DNA from 3 places in the Burkholderia sp. BCC0044 genome. Region 1 is predicted to be linked to each of the others. Evidence: riboswitches for the same ligand, from Rfam matches in the RefSeq annotation. Region 1 holds a riboswitch; each other region holds the start of a gene.
What was found. Region 1 has a riboswitch for cobalamin ahead of HWX14_RS35655 (CbtB-domain containing protein). Riboswitches for the same ligand answer to the same signal wherever they lie in the genome.

Region 2: it holds a riboswitch for cobalamin, as region 1 does, so the genes downstream of both, cobG (precorrin-3B synthase) here and HWX14_RS35655 (CbtB-domain containing protein) in region 1, are expected to answer to the same signal.
Region 3: it holds a riboswitch for cobalamin, as region 1 does, so the genes downstream of both, cobW (cobalamin biosynthesis protein CobW) here and HWX14_RS35655 (CbtB-domain containing protein) in region 1, are expected to answer to the same signal.

What each region holds. Positions count from the first base shown of each region.
Region 1 is NZ_CADFDO010000010.1:150,027-153,729, forward strand. It holds gene metE (5-methyltetrahydropteroyltriglutamate--homocysteine S-methyltransferase) at 1-421, opposite strand, end outside; gene HWX14_RS35645 (LysR family transcriptional regulator) at 549-1,457, shown strand; gene HWX14_RS35650 (CbtA family protein) at 1,479-2,201, opposite strand; gene HWX14_RS35655 (CbtB-domain containing protein) at 2,215-2,424, opposite strand; cobalamin riboswitch at 2,457-2,600, opposite strand; gene HWX14_RS35660 (histidine phosphatase family protein) at 2,647-3,234, shown strand; gene HWX14_RS35665 (inorganic phosphate transporter) at 3,401-3,703, shown strand, end outside.
Region 2 is NZ_CADFDO010000001.1:620,108-623,810, forward strand. It holds gene HWX14_RS02825 (cobalt-precorrin-5B (C(1))-methyltransferase) at 1-157, opposite strand, end outside; gene cbiE (precorrin-6y C5,15-methyltransferase (decarboxylating) subunit CbiE) at 157-1,437, opposite strand; cobalamin riboswitch at 1,640-1,831, shown strand; gene cobG (precorrin-3B synthase) at 1,940-3,340, shown strand; gene HWX14_RS02840 (precorrin-8X methylmutase) at 3,333-3,703, shown strand, end outside.
Region 3 is NZ_CADFDO010000001.1:640,554-644,256, reverse strand. It holds gene HWX14_RS02925 (TonB-dependent siderophore receptor) at 1-1,241, opposite strand, end outside; cobalamin riboswitch at 1,394-1,658, shown strand; gene cobW (cobalamin biosynthesis protein CobW) at 1,985-3,073, shown strand; gene cobN (cobaltochelatase subunit CobN) at 3,080-3,703, shown strand, end outside.

The DNA.
Region 1 (3,703 bases):
AGAAGTTCGTGTCCGCATGGAACTCCGGCACGATGTAGTGATAGTTCGTGTCGAACCACTTCGTCATTTCACCGGCCGCGACCCCGCCGCAGCACGCCGCATGCTCTTCCGCCGACTGCGCCGAACGGCCGCGCGCGACGCGGAAATAGTTGTCGAGCGCATCGCCGTGGAAATCCTGCACGCGCTTCGGCAGGTTGCCGAGCGTGAAGCTCATGTCGAGCACCTGGTCGTAGAACGCGAAGTCGCCGATCGGCGCGAGATCGAGATCGCGCTGGTCGTGCCAGTGGCGCCGGCGCAGCTCGGCGCCGAGCGCCTTCAGTTCGTCGCGCGACGATTCACCCTTCCAGTAGCGTTCGAGACCGAACTTGAGTTCGCGCTTCGCGCCGATGCGCGGAAAACCGAGGTTGTGTGTCGTGACCATGAAGCTGCCGTCCAGAAGAAAGAGTAGATCCGGCAGCCATCATAGGGATTTCAAACCATGAAATAAAATGGCATTATTTCATTCATCCATTAACATTTTTCATGCATCCGTGGGATGCGCGCGATCCATGCTGGAACGATTCCATCTCGTCGTCATTCGTGAAGTCGAGCGCCAGGGCTCGCTGACCGCGGCGGCCAACGCGCTGCACCTCACGCAATCGGCGCTCAGCCACACCGTCAGGAAAATCGAGCAGCAGCTCGGCACGCCGATCTGGGATCGGGAAGGCCGCGGCCTGCGGCTCACGCAGGGCGGCCAGTATCTGCTGAAGCTGGCGAACCGGCTGCTGCCGCAGTTCGAGCTCGCCGAGGAGCGGATGAAGCAGTACGCGAAGGGCGAGCGCGGCACGCTGCGCATCGGGATGGAGTGCCACCCGTGCTACCAGTGGCTGCTGAAGGTCGTGTCGCCGTACCTGTCGCGCTGGCCCGACGTCGACGTGGACGTGAAGCAGCGCTTCCAGTTCGGCGGCATCGGCGCGCTGTTCGGCTACGACATCGACGTGCTCGTGACGCCCGATCCGCTGAACAAGCCGGGGCTGCGCTTCGATCCCGTGTTCGACTACGAACAGGTGCTGGTGGTCGCGGATTCGCACCGGTTCGCGAATGCCGACTACGTGACGCCCGAGCAACTGACCGACGAGATCCTGATCACGTACCCGGTCGAAACCGACCGGCTCGACATCTACAACCAGTTCCTGACGCCGGCCGGCATCGTGCCGAGGCGGCACAAGTCGATCGAGACGACCGACATCATGTTGCAGATGGTCGCGAGCGGGCGCGGCGTGGCCGCGCTGCCGCGGTGGCTCGCCGACGAGTACGCGGACCGGATGCCGGTCGTGCCGGTCAAGCTGGGCAAGAACGGCATCGCGAAGCAGATCTTCCTCGGCATCCGCGAAGCGGACGCATCGATCGACTATCTGGCCGCGTTCGTCGCGCTGGCGCGCGAATCGACGTGGAGCGCGCCACGCATGCTGCGCTAGGCGCGCCCGGTTGCGATCGCGTCAGGTGGCGCGCATGCCGGCGCGCTCGCCGCGCTCGACCCACGCGCCGAACAGCAGGCCGATCGTCGTCCACATGATCACCTGCATGCCGATGGCCGCCACGCGGAACTTCCACAGCAAGGCCGCCGGGAAATCGGCCGGCAGCTCGCTGACCGAAGGCAACCCGATCTGCACGGCCGCGATGATCGCGACGAACACCAGCCCGGCGACGATCGACGCGTTCCACTGGCCGAGCTTCGCCAGCAGATGGCGGCGCACGCCGACCGAGAACACCATCGTCGCGACCGAGATCGCGATCATCAGGAAGAACAGGCCGGTGCGATAGCCGATCGTGTCGGGGTCGCCGACCGACGGCGGATTGGCCGGGTACTTGAGATTCGGCACGATCACGAGCGCGACGAACGCGGCCAGCGCGAGCCACGCGGCCAGCGGCCGTGCCGGCAGGCGGCTGCCGCGTCCGTACGCATACGCGAAGACCAGCGAGAACAGCCCGCCGAATGCCGCGCCGTAGGTCACGACGCCCGTCAGCAGCCCGAGGCCGGCCTGCGTCTGGCGGCTGACCAGCTCGGGCTCCGGCGCCTCGCCTTGGGCGGCGGCGTTTTTTTCTTCGAAGGAGATTGCCTGATCGACTTGCGGTTCGCCGACGATCCTGGCGAAACCGAACGTGAGGAGGCCCGCGGCGATGCCTGCGAGCATCCCGCGCATGAGCAGCTTTCCGACCATCGCAGGCTCCGCGTCAGTGGCAGGGAAAGCCGAGCAGATGGCGGCCGTCGTGCACGAATTCGTGTACATACATGCCCGGCACGAGCGACGTCGCGCCCTGTTCCGCACCGACGAAATACAGCGCGAGCAGCAGGATCAGGCCGACGAACACGGCCCACGGCAACAGCTCACGGACGGGGATGGGTGCCGGCACGACCGCCGGCTTCAGCACTGCTTCGCTCATGGATGCACCTCAGGGGAATCGCGCCCCGACAAATGATGGATGGGTACGAAGGCAGGTCTGGCTTCCGGGATCATCGATTCCCCGGTTACAGTGGCGCGACCGCGCCGGAATTGCACCGGCTTCCGCGCTTCGTATCGGGCGAATTGTACGCGCGAACGTTCGCGTATTGAAGCGATGACACGTGGGCGAGCGCGCCCCGTTCCGGATCATCCGACAACCGACATGACCCTGCCTGCCTCGCTCTGCCTGATCGCCCACGCATCGACCCGCGCCATGCGCACCGGCACGTTTCCAGACGACGATCCGCTCGACGCGCCCGGGCTCGCCGAAGCCGCTGCGCTGCGCGGCCGGTGGACGGGCGTTGCGGGCGCGCTCGTGCTGTGCAGCCCGGCATGCTGCGCGAGGCAGACGGCCGACGCGCTCGGGCTGCACGCCGAGATCGACGACGCGCTGCGCGACATCGACTACGGCCACTGGCGCGGCAAGCGGCTGCACGATCTCGCACGCGACCTGCCTGACGAACTTGCGGCGTGGATCGGCACACCATCCGCGTCGCCGCATCGCGGCGAATCGTTCGACGCCGCCGCGCATCGGGTCGGCACATGGTTGGACGGATTGCCGCGTGATCGCGACGTCGTCGCGATCACGCATGCGCCGATCGTCCGCGCGGCCATCGCGCATGTGCGGCGGATGAGTCCCGAAGCGGCCACGCGTCTCGACGTCGCGCCGCTGTCGGGCACGACGTTCGTCGCGTCGCCGGCCGGCTGGACGTTGGCCGCGACGGACATCGTGCTCGGCGCCGGCACCTAAACCGCTTGGCATGTTTACTATGTGAGCCGACGATGCGCGCCCAACGCTTCGCAGGCAGCCGCTCGCCTTACATCCCGTAAGACACACCGTTCGTCCTCCCGACTGTCATCAAACTGACTGCTAGCCACAGCTAGGATCGGACGAGGTTCCCTCACGAGATGCCGTCATGAATCAACCCGCTTCGTCCGCCCCGAACAATCCGGCCTCCATCGCGCGCACCAAGCAGATCGGCTATGCCGCGTTCCTGCTGGTGCTCGTGCTCGGCGCCGTCTATATCGCCACGCACCTGGTCGCCGATCTGGCGCCGGTTCGCGAAGGGACACTGTTCCCGTACCTGCTGCTCGGCGCCGCACTGCTGATCGCGCTCGGCTTCGAATTCGTCAACGGCTTCCACGACACCGCGAATGCGGTCGCGACCGTGATCTACACGCACTCGCTGACGCCGAACGTCGCGGTGATCTGGTCGGGC
Region 2 (3,703 bases), on a different contig from region 1:
TCACGCGCCGCCCCTTCGGCAGCACGATCTCGACCGCGTCGTCCGCCTGACCCGCGAGCAGCAGCCGCGCGGCCGCGAGCGACGTCGCGGTCGCGCAACTGCCGGTCGTGTAGCCGAAGCGCAGCGGCGCGGGCTGTTCGGGGGTTTCGTCGCGCATCACGCGTCCGTTGGGTTCGACGGGTTCGACATATTCGATGAGCCGGCCGCGTCGACCGCGTCGGCTACGTCTGCCGCGTCGGGCTTGCGCACGTCGTACAGCGTGACCGGCAGCGGCTGCCGCCACGTGTCGAAGCGGCCGAGCGGCTCCGCATGCGCGAACGACACGCGCGTGAGCGTGCCGCCATGCGCATCGCGCCACGCGGCGAGCGCGATCTCGCCCTGCAGCGTGACCGCGTTCGCGACCAGCCGCCCGCCGGGTTTCAGCGCTGCCCAGCACGTGTCGAGCACGCCAGGCGCGGTCGCGCCGCCGCCGACGAAGATCGCGTCGGGCGCGGCGAGCCCCGCGAGCGCATCGGGCGCACGGCCCGCGACGAGCTGCAGGCCCGGCACGCCGAGCGTATCGCGGTTGTGTTCGATGAAGCGCAGCCGTTCCGCATGCGCTTCGATCGCGATCGCCTGGCAGGATGGATGCGCGCGCATCCATTCGACGCCGATCGAGCCGCTGCCGGCGCCGACGTCCCACAGCAGTTCGCCGGCCGCGGGCGCGAGGCGCCCGAGCGTCATCGCGCGCAGGTCGCGCTTGGTGAGCTGGCCGTCGTGGCGGTACGCGTCGTCGGGCAGGCCGGGCGTGAGCGCGCGGCGCGGCGCGTCGGGGCCCGCCCGGCAGTCGAGTGCGACGAGATTGAGTGCGGCCGTTTCGTCGACGTTCCAGTCCTGCGCGAGGCCGTCGATCCGCCGCTCGAGCGGGCCGCCCAGATGTTCGAACACGCTGATGCGCGTCGGCCCGAAGCCGCGGGCGGCGAGTTCGGCCGCGACCGCGGCCGGCGTGCGGCCGTCGGCGCTCAGCACGAACAGGCGCCGGCCCGGCAGCAGGTGGCGCGCCAGCGTCGCGAGCGGACGCCCGACGAGCGAGACGGCGCCGACGTCCTGCAGCGCCCAGCCCAGGCGTGCGGCCGCGAGCGACAGCGACGACGGCGCGGGCAGCACGCGCCATTCGTCGGGAGAAAGCGCGCGGGCGAGCGTCGCGCCGACGCCGAACAGCATCGGGTCGCCGCTCGCGAGCACGCATACGGGCGCGCCGCGGCGCGCGAGCAGCCCCGACAGGTCGAACGGCGACGGCCATGCTTCGCGCGCGGCCCGCAGCCGCGCGGGCAGCATGTCGAGATGCCGTTTCGCGCCGACCACGTGCGTCGCGTCGAGCAGCGCGCGCCGCGCGTGGCGTCCGAGCCCCGCGTAACCGTCGTCGCCGATGCCCACTACCGTCAGCCACGCCGTCATGCACCCTTCCCCATCGTTCGATTTCATCGTGTCGCCGCGCGGCCGCGAAAGCGCCGGTGCAGCCGTCCGCATTGCAAAAAACGGCATGGTACCGTGTTCGACCCGGCGTTTCATCTGCCGGCCCGCCCGCGCCCGGCCATTGCCCGCTTCGCCCGCCGCGAACGGCCAGCCGGTCGCGAATCGCGGCCGAAATCGGGTATCCTACGGCCGTTCGTTCGCCGGTGCCCTTCGGGGCCGAAGAGGGAACACAGGGCGCGCCGCGCGCCGCTGTGGCTGCCCCCGCAACTGTAGACAGCGAGCCGATCTCCTCCTCATGCCACTGGTTTCACCGGGAAGGCCGGGAGACGGCGCCGACCTGTCAGCCAGGAGACCTGCCGGCCAGAAAGTGCGTGCGTGCCAGTCGGCGTCGGGCGGGGTGTACCGATGCGTTGGCCGCGGCGCCACACCCTGTTCCGGTATCCCGTTGAATTCCGCCCCCGATTCGATTCCTGCATCGCCCGTCGTGCGCCCGTCGGCCTGCCCGGGGCTTGTGCGCGTGGTCGCGGCCGCCGACGGCGGGCTGTGCCGGATCAAGCTGCCGGGCGGCCGGCTCGACGCACGGCAGGCGCACGCGATCGCCGCTGCCGCGCGCCGGTACGGCTCCGGCGCGATCGATGCGACCAATCGCGCGAATCTCCAGCTGCGCGGCATTCGCGACGGCGCGGCCGATGCGCTCGCGCATGCGTTGCTCGATGCGGGGCTCGGCCCGCGCGCAAGCGCCGACAATGCCGCCTTCGATGCGGCCGCGCTCGCGGCGAGCGACGACGTGCGCAACCTGATGCTGAGCCCGCTCGCCGGGCACGACCCCGCCGCGCTCGTCGATAGCCACGCGCTCGCCGGGCCGCTGCTCGACATGCTGGCGAGCGAGCCGCGTCGCGGCGAACTGTCGCCGAAATGCTCGATCCAGCTCGACGGTGGCGAAACCGTCGCCGCGCTCGATCATCCGCACGACATCTGGCTCGCCGCGTGGCGTCGCGGCGACGGCGCGGTACGTCTCGCGGCGGGGCTGGCCGGCTGTCCGCCGGTTGCGCACGGCGACCGGCCCGCGTCGGTCGACGTGTCGATCGATCAGGGCGTCGCGCTGGTTCGCGCGCTGCTGCTCGCGTTCCTCGATCTCGCGCCGGCCGACGTCACGCGGATGCGCGCATTGCTGGCGACGTGCGACGAACGCACGCTGTTCCACCGCGCGCAACACTATCTGCCCTTCCCGCTCGCGGCCGATCCGGCGCTCGCCGGCTGGCGGCGCACGCGTGCCGACCCTGCGTTACGTTTCGGCGCGCACCCGTCGCGCGATGCGGCGCGTTGCAGCGTCGGCGCGCAGTTCGCGCTCGGGCGGCTCGACGCGGCGCAACTGGAACGGCTCGCCGCGCTGGCCGAAGCCGACGGCGACGGCACGCTGTCGATGACGCCGTGGCAAGGCGTGTTCATGCACGGCGTGCCGAACGAACGTGCGGCTGCGACATACGAAGCCCTCGCGTCGATCGGCCTCGTGTGCGCAGCGTCCGACCCGCTGGCGACGCTCGTCGCCTGCACCGGCAGCGCGGGCTGCGCGAAAGCGCACGCCGACACGAAACACGACGCGCGCGCGCTCGCCGCGCGACTTGGCCGTCCGCTCGACGTGCATCTGACCGGTTGCGAGCGCCACTGCGCGCTGTCGCACCCCGCCGCGCATACGCTCGTCGCGGTGGCGCCCGGACATTACGACCTTTATACGCTCGTCGCGGTGGCGCCCGGACATTACGACCTTTACCGGCGCGACGCAGCCGCGGGCCTCGGCGCCCCGCTCGCGCGCCATCTGACGATTGACCAGGCCGCGGTCCGACTCATGGACGCGCGGCACAGCCAGGACACCACCGATGCTTGACTATATTCGCGACGGGCAGGAAATCTACCGCCAGTCGTTCGCGACGATCCGCGCCGAGGCCGACCTGTCGCAGGTGCCGCCCGATCTCGAGAAACTCGCGGTGCGCGTGATTCACGCGAGCGGGATGGTCGACGTCGCGTACGACCTGCGCTTCTCGGCCGGCGCCGGCACGGCCGGCCGCACGGCGCTCGCGGCCGGCGCGCCGATCCTGTGCGACGCGAGGATGGTCGCCGAAGGCATCACGCGCGCGCGGCTGCCCGCGGCCAATCGCGTGATCTGCACGCTCGGCGAGCCGGAGGTGCCCGACCTCGCCCAACGTCTCGGCAACACGCGTTCGGCCGCCGCGCTCGAACTGTGGCGTCC
Region 3 (3,703 bases), on a different contig from region 1:
GAGCCGGCCAGTGCGAAACGATCCGGTCCGCTGATCGGGACCGGCGCCGCGTCGGCCTGCCACAGCGTCGGGCTGCGTTTCTGCCAGCCGTATTCGATGCCGAACAGCAGATGATGCAGCGCCGGACCGGTCGCGACCTTGCCGCCCAGTTCGACGCCGGTCTGCACGTTGAGATGCGTCATGTCCTGCAGGTAGCGCGCCCGCTGCACGCGCCGGTAATCGCGCGGCTTCGTGACGTAGCTTTGCGTGACGTAGGTATTGTCGAAGGTGCTGCGCAGATCCAGCACGCCCAGCGTATGACGCAGTTCCCAGCCGCCATCGAACGCGTGCGTGAAGACCGAGCGCCAGTTCATGTTCGCGTCGCGGATGGTATCGCGGCCCGCCGCGCCGAAGAAGGTCGCGCGCCGCGCGGACGGCAGCGAGTACGCGACCGGCTTGCCGGCCGCGTCGAGCGCGGCGACGGGCGCCGGCATGCCGCGATCGGGCACGCGTCGGTACGTGTCGTATTCGAACTGCAGCAGCCAGCTGCGCTGCGCGTCCCGCCATTTGATCGACGGCGCGACATACTGGCGCGTGCCGTCGACGTGGTCGCGGAAGCTGCCTGCGTGTTCGCGTCCGGCATTGAGCCGCACGCTCCATGCGTTCGACAGCGTCCGGTTGAGATCGACCGACGCGCCGAGCCGTCCATAACTGCCGGTCGCCGCCGACAGATGCCCGAAGTTTTCCGGCAACGGCTGCTTGGTGATCCGGTTGATGACGCCGCCGCCGCTGCCGCGCCCGTACAGCGCCGCCGCCGGCCCCTTCAGCACTTCGACGCGTTCGATGTTGCCGAGACTGCGCACGTATTGCGCGTCGTCGCGCATGCCGTCGAGCAGCAGGTCGCCCGCGGCGGAAAAGCCGCGAATGCGGAACGAATCGAAGCGCGTATCCGACGTGTTGGACACGCCCGGCACGCCGGCCAGCGCATCGGCCAGCGTGCGGCCGCCATAGGACAGCGTTTCCTCGACCGCGACGCTGTCGACGGTGTGCGGTACGTCGCGCGGATCGCTGGCGGTGCGGGTTGCCGTGCTCACGCTTTCGGCGCGCGGATCGTTCGGATGACGGCGGCTGCGCACCTCGAGCGCGGGCAGTTCGTCGTCGAACTCGGCCGCCGGGGCGGGGAAGGAGGCGACGCCGGCGATCGAGCACAGCGACAGGGCCAGCGCAGGAAAGCGCCGCCCGGATATCTGTCGTTTCGACATGAAGATTTAAGGATGACTGAGTGATTGCCTCACATTGCCGTTGCGCGGTGGTTTCGTTGTTGTTGGGGGGAAGTTTATCTCGACTGGTTGAAAACGACAATCATTCGCATTTGCCGCCGGCTGCTCGCCTTGACGCTCTCCGCCCCGCCGCCTACACTCGCACGCGTTTTGGTGCTCGCGCGCGCCGCTCCGGCGCACGCAGTTAAACGGGAAACAGGGAGCCTGCCTGCACCGCAGTCGAGCCAACCTGTGCTGCCCCCGCAACGGTAAGCGAACGCGTCGCGCGCAAGCGCCACGCAGCGCCGCTTCGCCGCATGCCCTGCGCATGCGGACGACCGCCACTGGATGCCGCGCATCCGGGAAGGCGAAGCGGCGTGTTCGTCAGCCCGGATACCGGCCGAGACATTGGGGTTCAGCGCCGCGGGGAGGCGGCGCATCGTCCACGGCCGCAGTTCGCCGACACCCGAGCCTGTTCCGCTTCCTCCGCCGATTCGCCCGCCGCGCATGCGCGCGGGCCGGCGCGACGAACGGCAGGCGGCGCGGGCACGGCGACGACGGCCGTGTTGGCATTCACGATGTCGACCGTTCGCAAGGAAGCGTCATGTCCGATCCGTCGTTCCGTTCGTTCCGCGGCCGTCCGTGCGGACGCCGTCGCGCCGTCCCCGCGATCTCCCAGATGACATGCCGCGCCGCATTCGCCGCGACGAGCCCGGCCTGATTCCATTTCCGTCACAGGACCTACCATGACCCTACGCAAGCTTCCCGTCACGATCGTCACGGGCTTTCTCGGCAGCGGCAAGACGACGCTGATGCGCCACATCCTGCAGCACGCCGAGGGCCGCCGCATCGCGGTGATCGTCAACGAATTCGGCGAGCTCGGCATCGACGGCGAAATCCTCAAGGGCTGCGGCATCGGCTGCGACGATGCCGACGGCGCGCAGGGCGAAGCATCGGGCCAGTTGTACGAACTCGCGAACGGCTGCCTGTGCTGCACCGTGCAGGAAGAGTTCTATCCGGTGATGGAAGCGCTCGTCGAGCGCCGCGCGGACATCGATCACGTGCTGATCGAAACGTCGGGCCTCGCGCTGCCGAAGCCGCTCGTGCAGGCGTTCAACTGGCCGACGATCCGCAACAGCTTCACGGTCGACGCGGTCGTGACCGTCGTCGACGGGCCGGCCGCCGCGAGCGGCCAGTTCGCGGAAAACCCGCAGGCCGTCGATGAACAGCGTCGCGCCGATCCGAACCTCGACCACGAATCGCCGCTGCACGAACTGTTCGCCGATCAACTGTCGTCGGCCGATCTCGTGATCGTGAACAAGGCCGACCTCGTCGGCGACGCGCAGTTCGCGCAGATCGAAACCGCGATCCGCGAAGAAATCCCGCCGCAGGTGAAGATCGTGCGCGCGACGCGCGGCGAACTCGATCTCGCGATGCTGCTCGGGCTGGAGTCGGCATCGGAGGAAACGATCCACCTGCGTCACGACCACCACGGCTCGGCCGACGACGGCGATCACGATCACCATCACGACGATTTCGACTCGGTGGTGGTGTCGGGCGACGCCGGCACGCGCGAAGCGACGATCGCCGCGCTGCAGCGCGTCGTCGAAACGCACACGATCTATCGCGCGAAAGGCTTCGCCGCGCTGCCCGATGCGCCGATGCGGCTCGTGATCCAGGGCGTCGGCCGCCGCTTCGACAGCTATTTCGACCGCCGCTGGCAAGACGGCGAAACGCGCGCGAGCCGCTTCGTGCTGATCGGCGAGGATCTCGACGCGGCCGTGCTGCAACGCGCGTTCGACGCCGCGTGCGCGGCCGAGCCGCAACAGGCGTAACGCACGATGCATCTGCTGCGCACCACGCCGGGCGGCTTCGTCGACGATACGCAGGGCGTCGTCCGGATCGACCAGCAGCCGGCCGACATCGTGATCCTGAGTTCGGCCGACACGACGCTGTCGCTGCTCGCGAGCGTCGTGCCGCAGTTGCCCGAAGGATTCCCGAGCGTGCGGCTCGCGAACGTCACGTTCCTGCGGCAGCCGGCGTCGGTCGATTTCTACGTCGACGACGTGCTGCGTCATGCGAAGACGGTCGTGATCGATCATCTCGGCGGCGAAGCGTACTGGCCGTACGGGATCGAGCAGGCCGTGTCGCTCGCGTCGAAACGCGGGCAGCAGCTCGCGATGTTCTCGGGCGACCTGCAGGAGGACCCGAACCTCGTCGCGAAGAGCACGGTCAAGCCCGAGCTGTGCCGGTTGTGGTGGCGCTACCTGCGCGAAGGCGGCGTGCACAACGCCGACGCGCTGCTGCGCAGCATCGCGTTTCACACGTTCGGGTTCGGCGACGAGCCCGAACCGCCGCGCCCGCTGCCGGCCGCCGCACTGTATCACCCGGCGCGCGACCGCGCGAGCGTCGACGACTGGCGGCCGCGCTGGACGCCGGGCGCGCCGGTCGTCGCGATCCTGTTC